Regions from separate parts of the Pseudoalteromonas sp. MEBiC 03485 genome, predicted to be linked through region 2. Evidence: predicted binding sites of a transcription regulator. Region 2 holds the regulator's gene; each other region holds the start of a gene.

What was found. The regulator MetJ, encoded in region 2, represses methionine synthesis genes. The targets are predictions, from matches to a motif close to TAGACGTCTAGACGTCTA.
Region 1: a site for MetJ is predicted at 5,073-5,090, ahead of metK (methionine adenosyltransferase). Genes of this name have one in related genera too.
Region 3: a site for MetJ is predicted at 4,704-4,721, ahead of metA (homoserine O-succinyltransferase). Genes of this name have one in related genera too.

The regions. Positions count from the first base shown of each region.
Region 1 covers NZ_SGBT01000001.1:1,626,472-1,633,918, forward strand. The annotation lists gene EVU92_RS07505 (CYTH and CHAD domain-containing protein) at 1-609, shown strand, start outside; gene EVU92_RS07510 (START domain-containing protein) at 614-1,267, shown strand; gene EVU92_RS07515 (alkaline phosphatase family protein) at 1,366-3,348, shown strand; gene EVU92_RS07520 (diacylglycerol kinase) at 3,356-3,760, shown strand; gene metK (methionine adenosyltransferase) at 3,820-4,971, opposite strand; gene tkt (transketolase) at 5,238-7,229, shown strand.
Region 2 covers NZ_SGBT01000001.1:426,627-434,073, reverse strand. The annotation lists gene priA (primosomal protein N') at 1-407, opposite strand, end outside; gene rpmE (50S ribosomal protein L31) at 641-856, shown strand; gene EVU92_RS01970 (malic enzyme-like NAD(P)-binding protein) at 1,429-2,670, shown strand; gene metJ (met regulon transcriptional regulator MetJ) at 2,770-3,090, opposite strand; gene metB (cystathionine gamma-synthase) at 3,315-4,574, shown strand; gene metL (bifunctional aspartate kinase/homoserine dehydrogenase II) at 4,580-6,925, shown strand; gene EVU92_RS01950 (PBP1A family penicillin-binding protein) at 7,009-7,447, opposite strand, start outside.
Region 3 covers NZ_SGBT01000001.1:3,622,271-3,629,717, forward strand. The annotation lists gene metH (methionine synthase) at 1-2,625, opposite strand, end outside; gene EVU92_RS16695 (homocysteine S-methyltransferase family protein) at 2,635-3,702, opposite strand; gene metA (homoserine O-succinyltransferase) at 3,692-4,639, opposite strand; gene ettA (energy-dependent translational throttle protein EttA) at 4,886-6,559, shown strand; gene EVU92_RS16710 (PilZ domain-containing protein) at 6,675-7,040, shown strand; gene EVU92_RS16715 (histone deacetylase) at 7,094-7,447, shown strand, end outside.

The DNA of each region.
Region 1 (7,447 bases), 1.2 Mb from region 2:
AAAACGTACACCTCAAAGCGCCATGCATACTACAAAAAAATCAACAGTGCGCCAGAGCTCACACAGGTTATTAATGACTTAAAAGAACTACAGCCAAGCATTGACGATATTGAAACACTATTCCATAGCACCCGGTACAACCGCTTGCTATTACAGCTAACGACGTGGTTAATTGAAAAGCAATGGCGCAAATCATGGGGGCAAGCTGAGTTTCAGGCTGCGGAAAAACCGGTTGCCGATATTGCTAAGCGTTTATTTGCTAAAGATTGGCACGACATGCACGAGCTCATTCCTGATCAGCAAGTGTTTACAGATAAAGATTATTTGGCACTGCGCACGCGTCTTGAAAACTCATTACTTAGCGGCAACTGCTTAGGGGCTTTGTTCGATAGAGAGGATCGAAATGAGTTTCGTATGCCGTGGGTCGATATCTCGCATGGTATTTATGAATTAAGTACCCTTGAGTACTTAAAGCAATTATGTGCAGGACAAGACGACTTAGAGCTGACAAAAATTCAATCATGGCTTGATCAAAAGTCTGAATTTTTAGTGAGTGCAATGGAGCAAAGTCGCCACGCTTCATTTAATACAGACCCTTACTGGCTGTAAATCAATGCGCTTTGGCCTATGGATTGGGTTAGCATGGTTGAGTTTATCGGCATTTGCTAATCCTATCGAATGGAAAACTTACAAACAGCAAGACGATATTAAAGTTAGCTATAAAAAACACGACACTGGCATTGTAGAAATTAATGCCTCTGTGCTGGTTAAAAATGCCAAAGCAAGTGACTTTATGGCGTTGTTAAGTGATACCGACAATGCACCAAATTGGCTTGAAAATGTAAAAAGCGTGACTTTAATGGAGCGCTTAAGCCCCTCGGAAACGCTTGTTTACACCCATTTTAATTCGCCTTGGCCGGTGTCAGACCGAGATTTAGTGAGTTACTCTTGTTATCATGCTTTGGATGAACACAAAACAGAGTTACAAATCAAAAGCCAACCGTATGCAAAAGCCGAAGTTGCAGGCATTGTGCGTATTAAAGACCTTACCGCTTATTGGCGTTTAGAAGAGCAACAAAGCAATTTGTTGGTACGCCATCAAGCCTATGCAGATCCAAGTGGCTCAATTCCCCGCTGGTTAAGTAATAAAGTGTCGTTAAAAAGCGTCTATAAAACTCTAGAAGCACTCCGAGAACAATTAGCTAATAATCAATTTTCTCGTATCAAATCACCCAGCCGTATCGGTTCATGCCCTCATTTTGAGTAGTAATACAAAAATATTACATATAATTACAAAAGATTGATTGAAATTGTTCCTTTTTTAAATACACTCTGTTTCGTTTTTATTACAGGGATATTGTATTTATGGAACTTAAGCCGTTTGCTACAAGTAGGTGGTATGCCTTTGTTGAGGAAAATACTCGGTTGGCAATGTTATGGCTAGCTGGTGTCACTTTATTTATGGCATTTAGAGTGTTTTTCTTATTCTATTTTTATGACCATCTTAGTAGTCCTTTAACACTCGATACATTTGCAACGACATTAAAAGCAGGCTTTGCCTTTGATTCTGCTGCTGCTGGTGTTTGCTTAACAATTCCATTTATTTTTAACTGTTTCTTACAACCAATTCGAAAATCGCATTGGGTTGCTAGTGTTCGTCATTACAGTGCTCAGATATATCTTAGTTTAAGCGTGTTACTATGTGTTGTTAGTGTGACCTACATAGCTGAGTATGGTAGTCAGTTTAATTACTTCATGTTTGAAGGGCTGCATGACGATCAGGCCGCAATTCTCAAGACAGTCGCTATGCAATATAAACCATGGGGTAGTGTCATTACATTATGTGTTTTATTGTATTTTTCATTTAACATTTGCAATTGGATTAATCGGCATCAGCTTCATGTACTGAGTAATTTGTTTACGGATTGTAAAGTCAAGCGCACAGTGCTTGTTATAATCATGGTTGTTTTAACAATTTGTGCTGTAAGAGGGTCTTTTGAATCTCGCCCTGCAATGCGCAAATGGTCTGCAGTGACACCAGATCCTTTCGCCAATAACTTAGTCATAAATCCGTTGAGAAGCTTTATATACGCAATCAGAGATTATAATGAACTTCAGAGTCATGGCGCTAACTCCAAGAATCCTTATTTAGCTAATGATCAATCTATTAGCGAACCGCTAATTAATTTAAAGCATACTACAACTGGCGTACTTACTACGCAGCCATCGAGAATATTTCTTATAATAATGGAAAGTTATGATTCGTGGCCATTACAAGAAAAGTATTTTGGGCTAGGTCTTACAACACAGTTACAAAAACTGGCTGAAAAAGGTTTGTATTTCCCAGATGCATTGCCTGCAGCGAGTAGCACAATGAACTCGCTTTCAAGCATCTTATCCGGCATTCCTTATGCAGGCGTTAATATGAGCAAGATTGGCCCACAAAAACCAGCTAGTCCAATGTCGTTATTCGAGCAATTGGAACAGCAAGGCTATCGCAGCCAGTTTTTTTATGGGGGGTTATTGTCTTGGCAGAATATTGGGACATACGCAAAATCACAAGGTGTTGATAGATTATATTCAGCAGCAGACATGGGAGGTAAAGGTTCAGCAGGTGTGTGGGGTATAGATGATCAACAACTATTCGAACTGGTTGCTAATAAAGCGAAAGAAAATACCTTTAATGTTGTAATGACAACCAGTTATCACGGACCTTTTAATTTAAATTTAAAACAGTATGGCTACCCCTTGGAGTCTATTGATGATTACCCTTCAGCATTACGAGAGTTAAACTCAGAACTTTTGTCGCCCTATACACTTGGCCACCTTTGGTATGCGGACCATATGCTTGGAGAGTTTGTTGATAAGATGGAGTCGCAATACCCTGATGCACTTTTTGTTATTACTGGCGATCATTACAGCCGTCGTTACATTCATGACCAGCCTAATTTATATGAACTCACTCATGTACCCATTGTTTTTTATGGTCAAGCTATACAGCAACTAAAGGCAGAACCGCAGCTGGCCAGCCATATGGATATTGCTCCTACAATTTTGAATTTGGTGGCAAAGCCAAATAGTGCATTCTATAGCGTTGGTAAATCACTATTATCACCAACAACAGACCGGACAATTTTTGGCTTTCAGACAGCTCGCAAAGGACAACAATTATGGCGAGGTGACTTTTCGGGGATTTATGAATATCATTTGATCAACGAAAAGCAGCGATATGATGTGCGTTACAACAAACAAAGCACACCTTTTGCAAAAATAGATGACGCAACATTCAACGCATATAACCAATATATGGGCATAGCGTGGCACTTGTTGCTAAAAGGCGAGCAGTAGGAAAAGCATGAAAGAACCAAAAATTCCCTTGGTTAATAAGCCAAATGGTATTGGTATTGGACGCATTTTTAAAGCAACTAAATGTTCAGTTAAAGGATTTAAAGCGGCATTTAAAGAAGAGTCCGCATTTCGCTCTGAAATCTACCTAGGGGTGTGTTTATTACCTTTATCAGTCGTGCTTGCACAGTCGTTGAATCATTGGTTAGTGCTGTTTATTCCTTACTTATTACTATTAATCGTCGAGTTACTTAACTCGTCAATAGAAGCACTGACTGACCGAGTAGGGATTGAGTATCATGTATTATCAGGGCGTGCTAAAGATATGGCTTCAGCGGCAGTGACATTGGCGTTGCTAATTCTAGCCTTAGTCTGGGGTGTGGCAGTTTACGAAAAAATTATAAGTTATCTTTAAATCAGATAAGCCAGAAATAAAAAAAAGCGCCGAAGCGCTTTTTTATTTTATCTAACCTATTACAGACCAGCTGCTGCGCGAAGTGCGTCTGCTTTGTCTGTGCGCTCCCAAGGGAACTCTTCACGACCGAAGTGACCGTAAGCCGCAGTCGGTTGATAGATAGGACGCTCAAGATCAAGCATATGGATTAAGCCGTAAGGGCGAAGATCAAAGTGCTCACGTACTAATTCGATTAGACGCGCTTCTTCTAATTTACCTGTACCAAATGTCTCGATACTGATTGATGTTGGCTCTGCAACACCGATAGCGTAAGAAACTTGTAGCTCACATTTATCAGCAAGGCCAGCAGCAACCACGTTTTTAGCAACGTAACGTGCAGCGTATGCAGCGCTGCGGTCAACTTTTGATGGATCTTTACCAGAGAATGCACCACCACCGTGACGAGCCATACCACCGTATGTATCAACGATGATTTTACGACCTGTAAGACCACAGTCACCCATTGGGCCACCGATTACGAAACGGCCAGTTGGGTTGATGAAGAACTTAGTTGCGCTTGAGATAAGCTCAGCAGGAAGAACCGGTTTAATGATAGTTTCCATTACCGCTTCAACTAAGTCGTTTTGTGAGATTGAATCACAGTGTTGAGTTGAAAGAACAACTGCATCAATGCCAACAGGCTTGCCATTTTCGTATGCAAACGTTACTTGAGATTTTGCATCTGGGCGTAACCAGTTAAGCTCACCGCTTTTACGAACTTCAGCTTGACGCTGAACTAGACGGTGTGAATAAGTGATTGGTGCAGGCATTAAAACGTCAGTTTCGTTACATGCATAACCGAACATTAGACCTTGGTCACCAGCACCTTGCTCTTCAGGACGAGCACGGTCAACACCTTGGTTGATGTCTGGAGATTGCTTACCGATAGTGTTTAGGATTGCACAAGAGTCAGCATCGAAACCCATGTCAGAGTGCGTGTAACCGATTTCACGTACTGTTTTACGTGTGATTTCTTCGATATCAACCCAAGCGCTAGTTGTGATTTCACCACCAACCATCACCATACCAGTTTTAACGTAAGTCTCACATGCAACACGGGCATGAGAATCTTGCTCTAAGATAGCATCTAGAACCGCGTCAGAGATTTGGTCCGCGATTTTATCCGGATGACCTTCAGAAACAGATTCAGAAGTAAATAAATGTTTTGCCATTGTATTTCTGCTCACAAATATTGCGCTTCACAAACGTCGGTAATAGCGCTAAAAAATTAAGGGGCGTATTTTATCTAAAACAAATATGTTTGCATAGTAATTTTACGCCTAGACGTCCATTTAAAATTACTAATAACGTATTGTTCTTAATAAACGCCCATAATTGCTGCATTTAATGCGGATTTTTAATTGCACTGTACCCTTACAATAAGTAAGAATGGGGCTTCATAAACAACCAGCGCAAATACATAAAGGTAGGAGAATTCATGCCATCACGCAAAGAACTTGCAAATGCTATTCGCGTCTTATCAATGGACGCAGTACAACAGGCCAAATCTGGCCACCCTGGCGCCCCTATGGGCATGGCAGATATCGCGGAAGTACTATGGCGCGATTATCTAAAGCACAACCCTACGAATCCAGAGTGGGCAGACCGCGATCGATTTATTCTTTCGAATGGTCATGGTTCAATGCTGATCTATTCTCTACTGCACTTAAGTGGCTATGACTTACCACTAGAAGAAATTAAAAACTTCCGTCAAATGCACTCAAAAACACCAGGTCACCCAGAGTATGGTTACGCTCCTGGTATTGAGACTACTACGGGCCCATTAGGTCAAGGGATCACAAATGCAGTGGGCATGGCAATCGCCGAAAAAGCGCTAGCTGCACAGTTTAACCGTGAAGGCCACGATATTGTTGATCACTTCACGTACGCATTCATGGGCGATGGCTGCTTAATGGAAGGTATTTCTCACGAAGCCTGTTCATTGGCCGGTACATTAGGCCTAGGTAAACTAGTTGCGTTTTGGGATGACAATGGCATCTCAATTGATGGTGAAGTAGAAGGTTGGTTCAGCGATGACACACCAGCACGCTTCAAAGCATACGGCTGGCACGTAGTAAGCGATGTAGATGGTCATAACCCAGATGCAATTCGCGCCGCAATCGAAGAAGCTCGCAGCATTACTGATAAGCCATCACTCATTTGTTGTAAAACAGTGATTGGTTACGGTTCACCTAACAAATCAGGTAGCCATGACTGTCACGGTGCACCTCTAGGCGAAGACGAAATTAAAGCATCTCGTGAGTTCCTAGGTTGGACTGGCGATGCATTTGAGATCCCTGCTGATATCTACAGCGAGTGGGATGGCAAAGAAAAAGGTAAGCAACTAGAAGCAAGCTGGGACGAAAAATTTGCCGCTTACGCAAGCGCGTACCCTGAACTTGCTGCTGAGTTTAAACGCCGTACAAATGGTGAGTTACCAGCTGATTGGGCTGAAAAGTCACAAGCTTACATCGAAGAGTTACAAGCAAACCCAGCAAACCCAGCAACTCGTAAAGCATCACAAAATGCATTAAACGCGTTTGGTCCATTATTACCAGAATTCATGGGTGGCTCTGCTGACCTTGCTGGTTCAAACTTAACACTTTGGGATGGTTCAAAAGGCTTAGAAGCAAACGATGCAAGCGGTAACTATATTTTCTACGGTGTACGTGAATTTGGTATGTCAGCGATTATGAATGGTATTGCACTGCACAAAGGCTTTATCCCTTACGGCGCTACTTTCTTAATGTTCATGGAATACGCTCGTAACGCAGTACGTATGGCGGCATTAATGAAGCAGCCGAGCATCTTCGTATACACGCATGATTCAATTGGTTTAGGTGAAGATGGTCCAACGCACCAACCAGTAGAGCAAATTGCTAGCATGCGTTTAACGCCAAACTTAGTGAACTGGCGCCCATGTGACCAAGTTGAGTCTGCAATTGCGTGGCAACAAGCTATTGAACGTAAAGATGGCCCAACGTCACTGATTTTCACTCGCCAAGGCCTTGAGCAACAAACGCGAACTGCACAGCAGTTAGCTGATGTGAAAAAAGGTGGTTACGTACTTAGCTGTGACGGTGAGCCAGAACTTATCCTTATTGCAACAGGTTCTGAAGTACAGCTTGCACAAGATGCCGCTGCAGAACTTCGTTCACAAGGTAAAAAAGTACGCGTGGTATCTATGCCTTCAACTGATTTATTTGATGAGCAAGACGCTGCTTATAAAGAAAGCGTACTACCAGCAAGCGTAACACGCCGCGTAGCAATTGAAGCGGGCATCGCAGACTACTGGTACAAATACGTAGGCCTAAATGGCGCAGTAGTTGGTATGACGACCTTCGGTGAGTCAGCACCGGCAGGCGAACTATTCAAGCACTTTGGTTTCACTGTTGAAAACATCGTAAACAAAGCAAACGCTTTGTTCTAAGCTTTAGCCGCTAAAATTTAAAAGCCCGCCCTGTATAACCACAGCGCGGGCTTTTTTATGCCCCGTAGGTTGGGTAGAGCGGAGTGAAACCCAACGGTTTTAGCTCTCAGCTTTCAGCCGTCAGCTTTAAAAATTCCTCACCGTAGGCGTGAAATTTATTTGGCGGGAAAAGTCATGTTTCTAAGTTAAATACCAGAAGTCAGATTTGAGTTTGCTAC
Region 2 (7,447 bases):
GTTTTTGCTTTTAGTGATGGAAGCTTTGCGCCTTTATCGGTCAGCTCAACCATATTAATACTGGTTTTATCTGGACATTCGCCTTGTCTTAAAGCAGCCGGAAGTGCCGTATGAATGGTTTCACCCAATGGGTAACAGTAGTAGCGGGCAGTAAATTTTAGCAAGGCTAGATGCTGCTCTGATAAAACTGGTGTGTCGTCTATTACATCAATAATAGCTTTAATTTTGTCTGCAGGAACTTCTGTTGATGTTTTTAGAGCGAGTACCACAGCGACCTTTTTTTGACTGCCAAATGGCACACGAACTCGCATACCTGGCTTTAAGTCAGGGCTATGCAGCAGCTGTTCAACTTTATAATCGAAGGTACGCTGTAAAGGGACTTTTATGGCAACTTCTACAAAGTGCATAACAACTCAACTGAAACAAAGATAGAAGGATAATGTACTAAAATTACTGTTAAAAACCTACCAACAAATACTGAACAACAGGCCACTTGATTATTTTTTTAGCGAAAGATGCATTTAAAGCTTGTCGCAAGGTCACTTGAGCTATAAAATACGCGGCCTATTAATTGTATTAACTGCGTATGGTGCCAGACTTCGGGTTTGGAGAGCGATACGGCCTTAACTAGAGGTTCCCTATGAAAGAAGGTATTCACCCTAAGTACGAAGCTATCACTGCAACTTGTTCATGTGGTAACAAATTCGAAACTAGCTCAACTCTTTGTAAAGACATCCACTTAGACGTATGTTCTGAGTGTCACCCGTTTTACACTGGTAAGCAAAAGATTCTAGACACTGGCGGCCGTGTTGATCGTTTCAACAAGCGCTTCGGTGCACTTAGCAGCAAGAAGTAATTTCTGCTGTTTAGTTAAAAGAAGCACCTTAGGGTGCTTTTTTTATACCTAAAATTCATTAAGTATACTTTGAACTCATCACTAACTTACCATCTTCACTTATTTCTTTTGCATAACTATTTCTGAGTGTTATGCCCACTATGTCGCTAATTGTGCAGACAAAGTGTAAACCCTTGGCTATATTCTTTTTTGTATAAATGCATACCAATCCGCAATAATACTTAATTAAGCGTATTGGTATCTAAAAGTTATTAAAAATAATAATTTTAAATAATTTCGTAATTAAATGCTGTGAACTTCGTTGAAATGGCGGTTTTAGGCTAATTTCGGCTATTTGCAGTGTTCGTGCATACAAAATACAAAAACACGTGCTTAAAAGGCCATAAATAGGTGAATTTTTATGTCTAATTAATCGCAACTATGCACAGAAATTGTGGGGAAATCCTTTAAAATTAAGCGATATAGCTTATAACAGGATAGACCTGATAATACTTGGAATTTTTATACATTACAGGTATCGTACTGATGCAAGCTCTCTCACTTTTTAACTTTTTGCAGGATACTATCGCGTTATGTCAGATTTTCGTGAACAAGCATTACATTACCACGCTCACCCCGTTCCAGGTAAAATTAGTGTTGAACTAACCAAGCCAGCCGAAACGGTTAACGATCTCGCTTTAGCTTATAGCCCAGGTGTGGCTGAACCGGTCCGCGAAATTGCTGCTGATCCAGCAAATGCCTATAAGTACACAGGTAAAGGTAACATGGTTGCGGTTATTTCAAACGGTACCGCAATTTTAGGTTTAGGTAACTTAGGTCCGCTTGCATCAAAACCTGTAATGGAAGGTAAAGCCTTATTATTCAAACGTTTTGCTGGCCTTGATTCAATTGATATTGAAGTAAAACACCGCACAACAGAAGATTTCATCAATACGGTTGCTAATATTGCTGATACCTTTGGTGGTATCAACTTAGAAGATATTAAAGCACCAGAATGTTTTGAAATCGAAAAAGCGCTTATTGAACGCTGTGATATTCCCGTTTTCCATGATGACCAGCATGGTACAGCTATTGTTACTGCTGCCGGTATGCTTAATGCCCTTGAAGTACAAGGTAAAGATATCGAAGATGCCATTATTGTATGTTTAGGTGCCGGTGCTGCCGCAGTTGCTTGTATGGAGCTTTTAATTAAATGTGGCGCACTACGTGAGCACATCTATATGCTTGACCGTAAAGGTGTGATCCATACTCGTCGTGATGACTTAAACGAGTATAAGCAACTATTCGCTAATAATACTGATAAGCGTACATTACAAGATGTTATTGCTGATGCTGATGTATTTGTTGGTGTATCAGGTCCTAACCTATTAACTGCAGATGATCTTAAGCTAATGGCTGATAAACCAGTCGTGTTTGCGTGTTCAAACCCAGATCCTGAGATTGCACCAGAAGTTGCGCACAGTGCACGTAACGATTTAATTATGGCTACGGGTCGTTCAGACTTCCCTAATCAAGTAAATAACGTGCTTTGCTTCCCGTTTATTTTCCGCGGTGCGCTTGATGTGCGTGCAACGGCAATTAATGATGAAATGAAAATTGCGGCAGTACACGCTATTCGTGGTATCGCTAAAGAGTCTGTACCAAATGAAGTACTGAAAGCGGCTGGTGTTGAGTCACTAGAGTTTGGTGCTGAGTACATCATTCCTAAGCCAATGGACCCGCGTTTATTACCTCGTATTGCACGTGCTGTTGCTGAAGCTGCAGTGGAGTCAGGTGTAGCGCAAATCGAGATGCCAGAAGATTACATGCGTTAAACTTAATTACTCAAATTGTATAACGCTAATAAAAAACTCAGCCTTGGCTGAGTTTTTTTATATCTGCGATTATCGGCGGTGATCCGATGGCCGAAATACTTATTCTGAATCAAGCACTGGGATATCTAACCCCATTTCTTGCATAATTCTTTTAACTTCTTCAGGTACTTTTTCAGGGTTGTCTTTACGAAGGTCGTCATCATTTGGTAATGGTTGACCTGTAAAAGCATGTAAGAAAGCTTCACACAATAACTCGCTGTTCGTCGCATGACGCAGGTTATTGATCTGGCGGCGTGTACGCTCGTCAGTTAATACTTTTAATACGTTAAGTGGGATTGATACGGTAATCTTTTTTACTTGTTCTGATTTTTTACCGTGTTCTGCATATGGGTGAATGTATTCACCGTTCCATTTAGCCATAAGTTGTTTCGTTGCCTCGGTTGTCAGTGATTTACGCCTTATTCACAGCGCAAGATGCGGAAATTCTATCTCTTTAAAAAAGATAGTCAAATACTAGTTATTTAGCCATCTAGTGGTGTAAATGTATAAACTTCTATGTGTGAGCGATAAATGCTTTGACTTCTCATATTTGATCATCTAACCTTTTAGACGTCTAAACATCCAATTCAGGAATAGGTGATGAAATGAGCGATAAAAATAAAGCGACGATTACTGTTCGTCACGGCATCGAAGCCGATAAACATCATGGCGCGGTTGTACCGCCAATTTACTTATCAACCACCTATTCATTTGCTGATTTTGATACTAAGCGCCAGTATGACTATGGCCGCAGCGGTAACCCGAATCGCGATATCTTAGCTGAAACCTTAGCAGAACTTGAAGGTGGCGCTAGAGGTATTATTACTGCAACAGGTATGTCAGCAGTGCATTTAGCGACTCAGCTATTAAACAGTGACGACACCTTAGTGATCCCACATGACTGCTATGGTGGTAGTTATCGTTTATTCACTTCGCTTGAAAAGCGTGGCCTGTTAAAACTAAAAGTTTTGGATTTAACGAAATCTGAAAATCTCCAAGAAATTTTATCGATTAAACCTAAGTTGATTTGGATAGAAACGCCAAGTAATCCAATCTTGCGTTTAACAGATATTAAAGCAATCACTAGTATTGCTAAGCAGTGTGATGCTTTAGTTGCGGCTGATAACACCTTCTTATCACCTGCGCTGCAAAACCCAATTGAGTTTGGTGTTGATATTGTTGTTCACTCAACTACTAAATATATTAATGGTCACTCTGATGTGGTTGGCGGTGCGGTGATTGCTGCTACGCAAGAGCTAGGTGATGAGCTTGCTTGGTGGGCAAATAATATCGGTATTACTGGTGCACCATTTGACAGTTACTTAACGCTTCGTGGTTTACGTACTTTAAATGTGCGTTTAAAGCAGCATCAAGAAAATGCTTTTGCGATTGCGGAGTATTTAGAAAACTCTCCTTTTGTAAGCCAAGTTTATTATCCAGGCCTTGCTTCTCACCCACAACATGAGCTTGCTAAAGCACAGCAACGTGGTTTTGGTGGCATGGTGAGCTTTGATATTAAAGGCGACATTAACGATGCAGCAGCGTTTTTAACCAGTCTTAAAGACTTTAGCCTTGCAGAGTCGTTAGGTGGGGTAGAAAGCTTGATTTGTCACCCTGCGACTATGACACACGCAGGCATGGAGCCTAAAGCACGCCTTGAAGCCGGTGTGGGCGATACTTTGATCCGTATTTCTGTAGGCATTGAAGATGTAAAAGATCTTATCGCAGATTTAGACCGTGTTTTCAATTTAGTAAAACCAGGTCAAGGCCAGCAAGTTGCTAAAGCTGAAGTAAAACAAACACAGCAAGATACACAACAAAACGCGTCATTTAAGTTAACGCCTGCGCATACGGCATTGTGGTAGAAGAGATGGTAAATATTGTTCATAAATTTGGTGGCTCAAGCTTAAGCTCTGCAGATCGTTATCATGCGGTAGCTAACATCGTTCTAGCGAATACAGAGCAGGGTGACTGTGTGGTTGTGTCGGCATCAGGTAAAACAACCGATACTCTAGTAAAACTTTGGCAAAGTTACCAGCAGCAAGATAGACAAGCAGTTAGCGATATTTTATTGCTTATTGATAACAATCAACGAGCCTTAATTGAGCAATTACTTACAGGCCAGAATAAACAACAGGCGTTGGCGCAGCTAAATGATGAGCTTGCGGTTTTAAATGAATTAATTAGTCAACAGCAGTTACTTGAGGCGCCTTTACTTGCCCATGGTGAAGTATGGTCGGCGCGCTTGTTGGCCGCTTACCTAAATCAGCTCGGTGTCGCTGCGCAAGATGTTGATGCAAGGCAGTTATTTACTTTAAATGACGGGCAACTATTACATCAAAAAAATCAGCAGCAATGCACAAGTATAATTAGTAAGTCACACATAAACGTAGTAACGGGCTTTATAGCTGTGGATTGCCAAGGCAATACGGTTACATTAGGGCGCAACGGCAGTGATTACAGTGCGACGTTACTGGCCAGTTATACTTTTGCGAAACAAGTGTCTATATGGACCGATACACAAGGAGTGTTTAGTACAGATCCTCGTAAAGTTAAAAATGCGCTTAAATATGCCAAGGTTTGTCGCGAGCAAGCTAACTTATTAGCGCGTTTAGGTAATCCTGTACTGCATGCTAAGACGTTATCGCCGTTAAAAGGCACCGAGATCAAGCTAGTTGTTAGAAGTAGCTTTGATTGCGATGCAACGCCAACCGAAGTAGTAAAAGAAGGCTATAGCAAAGCAAAACGTTTTATTACTACCTTAGATAACATCGATTTATTACGGGTTGATAAACTTAGTAGTGGTGAAGTAGGTGAACTAAGCCAGTTAATCCAGCACAGCCTGCACCACTTTACTAAAGATGGCGATACTTACTTATTAGTGCCAGGCCAAAGCACTCATCAGGTTGTAGGCCACTTAGCGGGTCGCGCCAATATTGTTGAGTCTAATTTAAGTGGTTGTGCAGTGGTTGCACCAACAACTGATGTAATTACGCTTACAGATCAAGCGACAGCGCTTTTAAAAGAGCAAAGCATTCATCCTCGTTTTGTACAACAAGATGATAACTATGTGTTGATCTTAAATGACCAGGCAATTGATAGTGATGTTTTAACTCTTCTACATGACAAGTTAGTCAACAAAGGCCAAGAGCTGGCCATTATCGTTGCTGGTCTTGGTAATGTGGGTGAGGTGTTCTTATCGCAACTACAAGCTCAGTTTGCTCGTTTATCTGCTCAGTATAAAGTAAAAGTTGTTGCTCTTTTACGTTCAAAGCAAATGCTTTTTAGTGCCAGTGGTTTAAATACTGAAACATGGCAAGAGCAATGGCACAACGAAGCGCAAAGCTACAACAAAGCTGAGTTATTAGCACGTATCAATGAGCTTGATTATGAACACAAAGTAGTGATTGATATTACAGCCAGTGAGGCCTTTAGTCAGTTTTATCCTGATTTTATAGAACTTAACTGCCATTTGATCAGTGCAAACAAATATGCTGGCACCGCCGCCAGTAGTTGGTATCAAACATTACGTAATAATTTAGCCGAGCGAAATTTATTGTGGCGCTATAACACCAGTGTGGGGGCTGGTTTACCAATTAATTTTGCTTTAGCTGATTTACAAAATAGTGGTGACAGAATTAACCGTATTGAAGGGGTATTTTCAGGTACCTTGTCATGGTTATGCAGCAGCTATGATGGCAGTGTGCCGTTTTCAGATTTAGTGCTTCAAGCTCAGCAAATGGGCTATACAGAGCCAGATCCTCGTGAAGATTTATCTGGCCGCGATATGCAGCGTAAACTGCTAATTTTAGCGCGAGATCTCGGTCTTGATTTAGAGCTTGATGACATTGCTTTAACTCCACTCATGCCTGAAGCGTTAGCAATAGGTAGCTGGCAAGATTTTCTTGCAAATAAGCAGCTACTCGATGATTTTATGACTGAAAAAGCAAACTTGGCTGCAGCTGAAGATAAAGTTGTGCGCTATACCGGTGCTATTACATTAGTAGATGGTAAGGTCAAAGCACAAGTTGGCTTAGTCAATGTTGGCAAAGATGATGTACTAGCAGGTCTTAAACCGGGCGATAATATCTTTGTAATTAATTCACAGTGGTATTTAGATAATGCATTGGTGATCCAAGGCCCTGGAGCGGGCAAAGAGGTCACCGCAGCGGGGATTCACTCAGATCTTTATTGGTTAGTGAATAACCTAAAATAATTTTGCTGATCTTAGTTTAAATGGCTAAGCAAAAAGCGCCCTTTGGGCGCTTTTTTATTATCACAACTACTTATACAAATTGCTTAAAACAGCTCTTCTTCTGTGCTGAGCTTTTCTTCAAACACATCAGTAGGTTGATCAAGTACATACTTGGTTGGCGCAGTGCCTTTAATAAAGTACTCAAAGCGACTAGTGTAATCGTTTTTATGGCTTAAAAGGCCCGTCGCTAAGTCGATACGAACCGATACTAGCCCCTCAGGAAGTTCAATAGGTGCTTCTGGCATACCATCAAGGGCTGCACGCATAAAGTCGACCCATGCCGGTTGCGCTGTTTTAGCGCCTGATTCTGCACCAGATATTTGCGATTTATCGAGGTTATTATTATAGGTCGAACGGCCAAGGGCCTTACCTGGGTTATCAAAACCAACCCATACCGAAGTCATCACATTGCGGTTAAAGCCGCTGAACCAAGTATCAACAGAGTCATTGGTGGTACCTGTTTTACCGGCTAGGTCACGACGA
Region 3 (7,447 bases), 3.2 Mb from region 2:
AGGTTCATAGCCTAAATTAGGCGACAACCAACGCTCAGCTTCTGCAAGTGTCATGTTGGTCCGCTTGGCATAATCTTCAACCTGATCCTTTTGAATTTGCGCCACAGCATAGTACTTAGCTTCAGGATGAGAAAAATACCAGCCAGATACAGCAGCTCCCGGCCACATTGCGTATGAACTGGTTAGCTTCATACCAATACGCTGCTCGGTATCGAGTAACTGCCAAATTTTCTTCTTCTCTGTATGCTCAGGACAGGCAGGGTAACCTGGCGCTGGGCGAATACCTTGGTAGTTTTCACGGATAAGTTCGTCATTCGATAGATTCTCATCTACCGCATAGCCCCAATACTCTTTACGCACTTGCTCATGCAAATACTCAGCAAAGGCTTCTGCTAAACGGTCTGCAACTGCTTTAACCATGATCTTATTGTAATCATCTTGCTTAGCATCGAAGGCATCGGCAAGGTCATCTTCTTCAAGACCACCAGTTACCGCAAAGGCCCCGAAGTAATCAGGGGTGCCTTTTGGCGCAATATAATCAGCTAAGCAGTAGTTAGCAAAGTCGGTTTTTTCCGTTTGCTGACGCAAATGACACGATGTAGTTAAAAGCGTTGTACGTGACTCATCGGTATAAATCTCAATGTCATCCCCTACTCGGTTTGCAGGGAATAACCCAATGACACCTAGAGGTTGTAGCGCACCTGACTGCTCAAGCTCATCAAGCATTGCGTTGGCATCAGCGAATAAGCTTTTAGCTTGTTCACCAACAATTTCATCTTCAAGAATACGTGGGTACTTACCAGCGATTGACCACGTCATGAAATAAGGTGTCCAGTCGATGTACTGTCTTAACGTCGCAATCGAAACATTTTTAAACTCAGTCACACCCAACCTTTTCGGCACTGGTGGCGTGTAGTTGTCCCAATCAAGTTTAGCTGCGTTGTCGCGAGCACGCTGCAAAGTAACTGGTTTTGAACGTGGCTTTTTACGTGCTTGTTGCTCACGTACTTTTTCATACTCAGTTTTAGTTTTCTCTAAAAAAGCTGGCTTTAATTCTTTAGACAATAAATTAGAGACCACACCCACAGCACGGCTAGCATTATTTACGTAAACCACACCTTTATCATACTGCGGCTCAATTTTAACTGCGGTATGCGCTTTAGACGTTGTTGCACCACCAATCAGTAGTGGTAAGTCAAAACCACGGCGAGTCATTTCTTTAGCCACATGCACCATTTCATCTAGCGATGGAGTAATAAGCCCTGATAAACCAATAATATCGGCTTTCTCGTCAATAGCAGTTTGCAAAATTTTCTCTGCCGGCACCATCACACCAAGATCAATGACCTCGTAGTTATTACATTGCAGTACTACGCCTACGATATTCTTACCAATATCGTGCACGTCGCCCTTAACGGTTGCCATAACCACTTTACCGTTCGTTGCGCCTTCTTCTTTTTCAGCTTCAATGAAAGGGTCAAGATAGGCAACGGCACGCTTCATCACACGGGCAGATTTAACAACCTGAGGTAAGAACATTTTACCCGCACCGAATAAGTCACCCACTACGTTCATGCCATCCATAAGCGGGCCTTCGATAACTTCAATTGGCTTAGCTTTGCTCTTACGGCACTCTTCAGTATCTTCGTCGATATACTCAGTAATGCCTTTTACTAGCGCGTGTTCAAGGCGCTTTTCAACAGGCCATGTACGCCATTCTAAATCTTCAACTTTTTCTGCTTGGGCCATACCTGAGTATTTTGGTGCAAGTTCAACAAGTCGCTCACCTGCACCGGGGTCGGTATTGAGGATCACATCTTCCACTGCTTTACGCAGCTCTTCGGGGATATCGTCGTAAACCGCTAATTGGCCAGCATTTACAATACCCATATCCATACCCGCTTTAATCGCATGGTATAAAAACACTGAGTGGATAGCTTCGCGTACTGGGTTGTTACCACGGAACGAAAACGACACATTCGATACACCGCCCGACACTTTACAGTGCGGTAAGCCTTGCTTGATTCGACGCGTACCTTCAATAAATTCAACAGCGTAATTATCGTGCTCTTCAATGCCCGTTGCTACAGCAAAAATATTTGGATCAAAAATAATATCTTCTGGCGGGAAGCCAATATCATCAACAAGTATTTTGTAGCTACGCTGACAAATCTCGAACTTACGATCAGCGGTTTCAGCTTGACCGGCTTCATCAAACGCCATAACAACCGCAGCGGCACCAAAACGTTTTATTATTTTGGCTTGCCGTATGAACGGTTCTTCACCTTCTTTAAGTGAAATTGAATTAACAATGGCTTTACCTTGAATACATTTTAAGCCTGCTTCAATAACGTCCCATTTCGATGAGTCGACCATGATAGGTACTTTTGAGATATCAGGCTCTGATGCAATTAAATTTAAAAACTTTACCATCGCAGCTTTCGAATCCAACATGGCTTCATCCATATTGATATCAATCACTTGCGCACCATTTTCTACTTGTTCACGGGCAACATCGAGGGCAGTCTCGTAATCTTCTTCCATGATTAAGCGTTTAAACTTAGCCGAGCCTGTTACATTGGTACGCTCACCGACGTTAGTAAATACAGCAATTTGGTCAGTCATGTCGGTTTCCTAGTTTAAGTTACACGCTTCAAGGCCCGATAAGCGCATACGCACTTCAAGCTCAGGTAATTGGCGAGGTTTAACACCTTCAAGGCCTTTCGCAAACGCCTTTATATGAGCCGGTGTGGTGCCGCAACAACCACCTACAATGTTGATAAAGCCAGACTTGCCCCAATCAATAATTTCTTTTGCCATTTCAGGGGCTTCTAAATCATATTCGCCAAACTCGTTCGGTAAACCTGCATTTGGATGCACCGAGGTAAAGGTTTCACAAACACGGGATAACTCTTCAACATACTGGCGCAGTAAGTCAGGGCCAAGGGCGCAGTTAAGGCCGATTGATAGCGGCTTAATATGGCGAATTGAGTTATAAAATGCTTCTGTTGTTTGGCCTGATAAAGTACGGCCTGAGGCATCGGTAATGGTGCCTGAGATCATCACAGGTAAACTACGACCAGCCTGTTCGAATGCTTCTTCCACAGCGAACGAAGCAGCTTTTGCATTAAGCGTATCAAAGATAGTTTCAATCAAAATAAGGTCAGCACCGCCTTCCATAAGTGCAAGTGTTGACTCAACATACGCGGCCACCAGCTTATCAAAGTTGATATTTCGATAACCGGGATCGTTTACATCTGGCGAAATAGAACAGGTTTTTGATGTTGGTCCAAGTACGCCTGCAACATAACGAGGCTTGCTTGGATCTTTTGCTTCAAACTCATCACATACGCTGCGTGCAAGCTTAGCTGACTCTAGGTTGATTTCGCGGCTAAGGCTAGCCATGTCGTAATCTTCCATCGAAATAGTCGTGGCATTAAAAGTATTGGTTTCGATGATATCGGCACCGGCTTCTAAGTAAGCACGGTGAATATCAGCAATGATTTTTGGCTGAGTCAGGCTTAATAAGTCGTTATTGCCTTTAATAAGTACATGCCAGTCTTTAAAGCGCTCACCGCGATAATCCTGTTCTTCTAATTTATGTTCTTGGATCATGGTGCCCATCGCGCCATCGAGGATTAAAATTCGCTGTTTTAGCGCCTCGGTTAATTGTTCGCGTTTATTCACTGCATTACTCGGCATAGTTGTTAGTCCTTACATCTTGGCTAACTAAGTTAATATCATACGGTGTAGTTTGGTACACATAATAGTTTAACCAATTCGAAAACAATAAAAAGGCATGGCTTTGCCACGTTTTCGACGGTTCGTTATCTGGGTTATCGTCAGGGAAGTAGTTTTCTGGCTTAGGCGCATCAGCTGATTTTTCTTGGTCACGCAAATACTCCCCTTTTAGGGTATGGGCATCGTACTCTGGATGGCCCGTAATATATACTTGGCTACCTGATTTATTTTTAATTAAATAGGCACCTACTCGCTCAGAGCCTGCTAACACAACCAGCTCATCGCAGGCATTGATCTTCTCGATATCAATATGACCATAGCGAGAATGTGGCACTAAAAAGGTGTCATCAAAGCCTCGGGTAAGTGCCGCATGATCAAAATAACTTTTATGGGTAAATACGCCACTGAGTTTATTTGGTTTCAGATCACGCTTCAGACCATAGTGATGATAAAGCCCAGCATGGGCCGCCCAACACGAAAACAACGTAGACGTAACATGCTGCTCTGCCCAATCTAAAATAACTTTTAGTTCATCCCAGTAAGCAACTTCGTCATACTCTAAATGAGCAAGCGGCGCGCCTGTTATGATCATGGCATCGTAGTTATTATCTTTCACTTCTGAAAAATAACGATAGAAAGTATCCATGTGCTGCTCAGAGTTACTACTCGTGCGATGAGTATCCAACCTCAACAACTCAACATTAACTTGTAACGGTGAGTTAGCTAATAATCGAATAAATTGCACTTCGGTTTCAACTTTGTTTGGCATTAAGTTTAAGATAGCCAAACGCATTGGACGAATCTCTTGCGTTTTAGCACGACTTTTTGGCATTACAAACACGTTCTCTTGACGTAATTTTGCAATGGCTGGCAATTCATCTTTTACTGTAATGGGCATAGCTGGCTCCGAGCACACTTATCTGACTGCTAATTATGAACGGATAGTTAGAAATTTCAACCTCTAGATGTTTAGATGTCCAAATGAAGTGATATTTCTGAGTGGTCATTAATTAAAATGTATGACTTTTTGAGTAAATAACACCTTGATATTAAGCCTATCATAAACGCTGAATTCTGTATTTTGAGGTAGTTTGGGTATACAATACTTGCTGTTAATTTTTCTTATAAATTGAAGGCTCCTTTCATGGTGTTACCAGATAAGTTTATATTCTCGATGAGTCGAGTTTCTAAGGTTGTGCCACCTAAGCGCACTATCTTAAAAGATATTTCTTTACACTTTTTCCCAGGCGCAAAAATTGGTGTGCTAGGTCTAAACGGTGCAGGTAAATCAACGTTACTTCGCATTATGGCTGGTGTTGATCAAGACTTTGAAGGTGAAGCTCGCCCTCAACCTGGCACTAAAATCGGTTACTTACCGCAAGAGCCTGTTTTAGACGAAAGCAAAACTGTTCGCGAAACAGTAGAAGAAGCAGTAAGCGAAGTTAAAAATGCACTGAATCGCTTAGATGAAGTATACAACGAGTATGCAATGGACGGTGCTGACTTCGATGCACTTGCCAAAGAACAAGGTGAACTTGAAGCTATCATCCAAGCACACGATGGTCACAATATCGACAACGTGTTAGAACGTGCAGCTGATGCATTACGTTTACCACCTTGGGATGCAAAAATTGAACACCTTTCGGGTGGTGAGCGTCGCCGTGTTGCGATCTGTCGTTTACTACTTGAAAAACCAGATATGCTAATTCTTGATGAACCAACCAACCACTTAGATGCTGAGTCTGTTGCTTGGTTAGAGCGCTTCTTACACGACTACGAAGGTACCGTGGTAGCTGTAACCCACGACCGTTACTTCTTAGATAACGTAGCAGGTTGGATTTTAGAACTTGACCGTGGTGAAGGTATTCCTTGGGAAGGTAACTACTCATCGTGGCTTGAGCAAAAAGATTTACGTTTACAACAAGAACAGAAATCTGAAAAAGCACGTCAAAAATCAATCGCGCAAGAACTTGAATGGGTTCGTTCAAACCCGAAAGGCCGTCAAGCTAAGTCTAAAGCACGTATGGCACAGTTCTCTGAGCTACAGCAAAACGATTACCAAAAGCGTAACGAAACGAATGAACTATTCATTCCACCGGGTCCACGCTTAGGTGACCAAGTTATCGAAGTGAAAGGTCTGAAGAAAAGCTTTGGCGATCGCGTATTAATCGATGACTTAAACTTTGCAATGCCAAAAGGCGCTATCGTAGGTATTATCGGCGCTAATGGTGCGGGTAAATCAACCCTGTTCAAAATGCTAAGTGGTGAAGAAACGCCAGATAGCGGTGAGATCCTTGTTGGTGATACTGTTGAGCTTGCAACCGTTGATCAGTTCCGTGGTGACATGGACGAAAGCAACACCGTTTTCCAAGAAATCTCAAACGGCCAAGACGTATTAAAAATTGGTAACTTTGAATTCCCAAGCCGTGCCTATGTTGGCCGCTTTAACTTCAAAGGTAACGACCAACAAAAATTCGTTAAAGACTTATCAGGTGGTGAGCGCAACCGTTTACATCTAGCTAAGTTATTAAAAGCAGGTGGTAACGTGTTACTACTGGATGAGCCTACCAATGACCTAGACGTTGAAACATTACGTGCACTTGAGAACGCTATTTTAGAGTTCCCAGGCTGTGTAATGTGTATCTCGCATGACCGTTGGTTCCTTGACCGTATTGCTACACATATTCTTGATTACCGTGACGAAGGCCAAATTAACTTCTTCGATGGTAACTACACAGAATACGAAGAGTGGCTGAAGAAAACCTTAGGCGCAGAAGCGGCACAACCTAAGCGTATTAAATACAAAAAAATTGGCTAATTAGCTGATACTCAAAAAGCCCCGATTTAGGGGCTTTTTTGTTGCTATAATCATTTCTCTCACTAATTTCATAATGATCTATACTCATTAAGTTAATATAGGTGGAGATAAAGTTATGAATGAACGCAGAGAGTTTTCGCGGGTATTATTTTCTTGCCCTGCGATTCTTCGCATCGAAGATAACGACTACCACTGTCAGTTACTTGATCTATCTTTGCAAGGTGCGCTTATTACTAAAAGTGATTCATTTTTAGTGCCTATTCATAGTAAGGCAGACTTAATCTTTACCCTGCCAGAGTCAAATATCGAGATAAAAATGCAAGTGGAGCTGTGCCATATTGAGCATCAACATGCAGGCCTTCGCTGTGAACATATAGATATTGATAGTATTACTCACTTAAAACGACTGATTGAGCTAAACTTGGGTGATGAAGCATTATTACATCGCGAGTTAGGCCATTTAATTCACGCACCAGAGTAAACATTTGCCAGTAGATTCGTTATGCTGTAGCAAATTCAGCTATCCAATGAGCTATGCAGTTAAATCCCCACTTACCCTTGGTGTATCACCCAAATTACTCGTTTAGTTTCGATCCTAACCATCGCTTTGTGATGAGTAAGTTTGCTTATTTATATGAGCATGTACAAAGCCTTGGATTAATAAATGACAACCTAACACAGCCGGTGCTTGGCACCCCAGAGCCCCTTGAATTAGTGCACTGTGAAAATTACATCAACGACCTTTGGCATAATAGATTAGATGAAAAGGCGATGCGCCGCATTGGCTTACCTTGGTCAAAAGAGCTGATGGCACGTACTTTTACCGCCCCACTTGGCACCTTACAAGCAGCACGCTTAGCACTTAAACATGGCATCGCTTGTCACTTA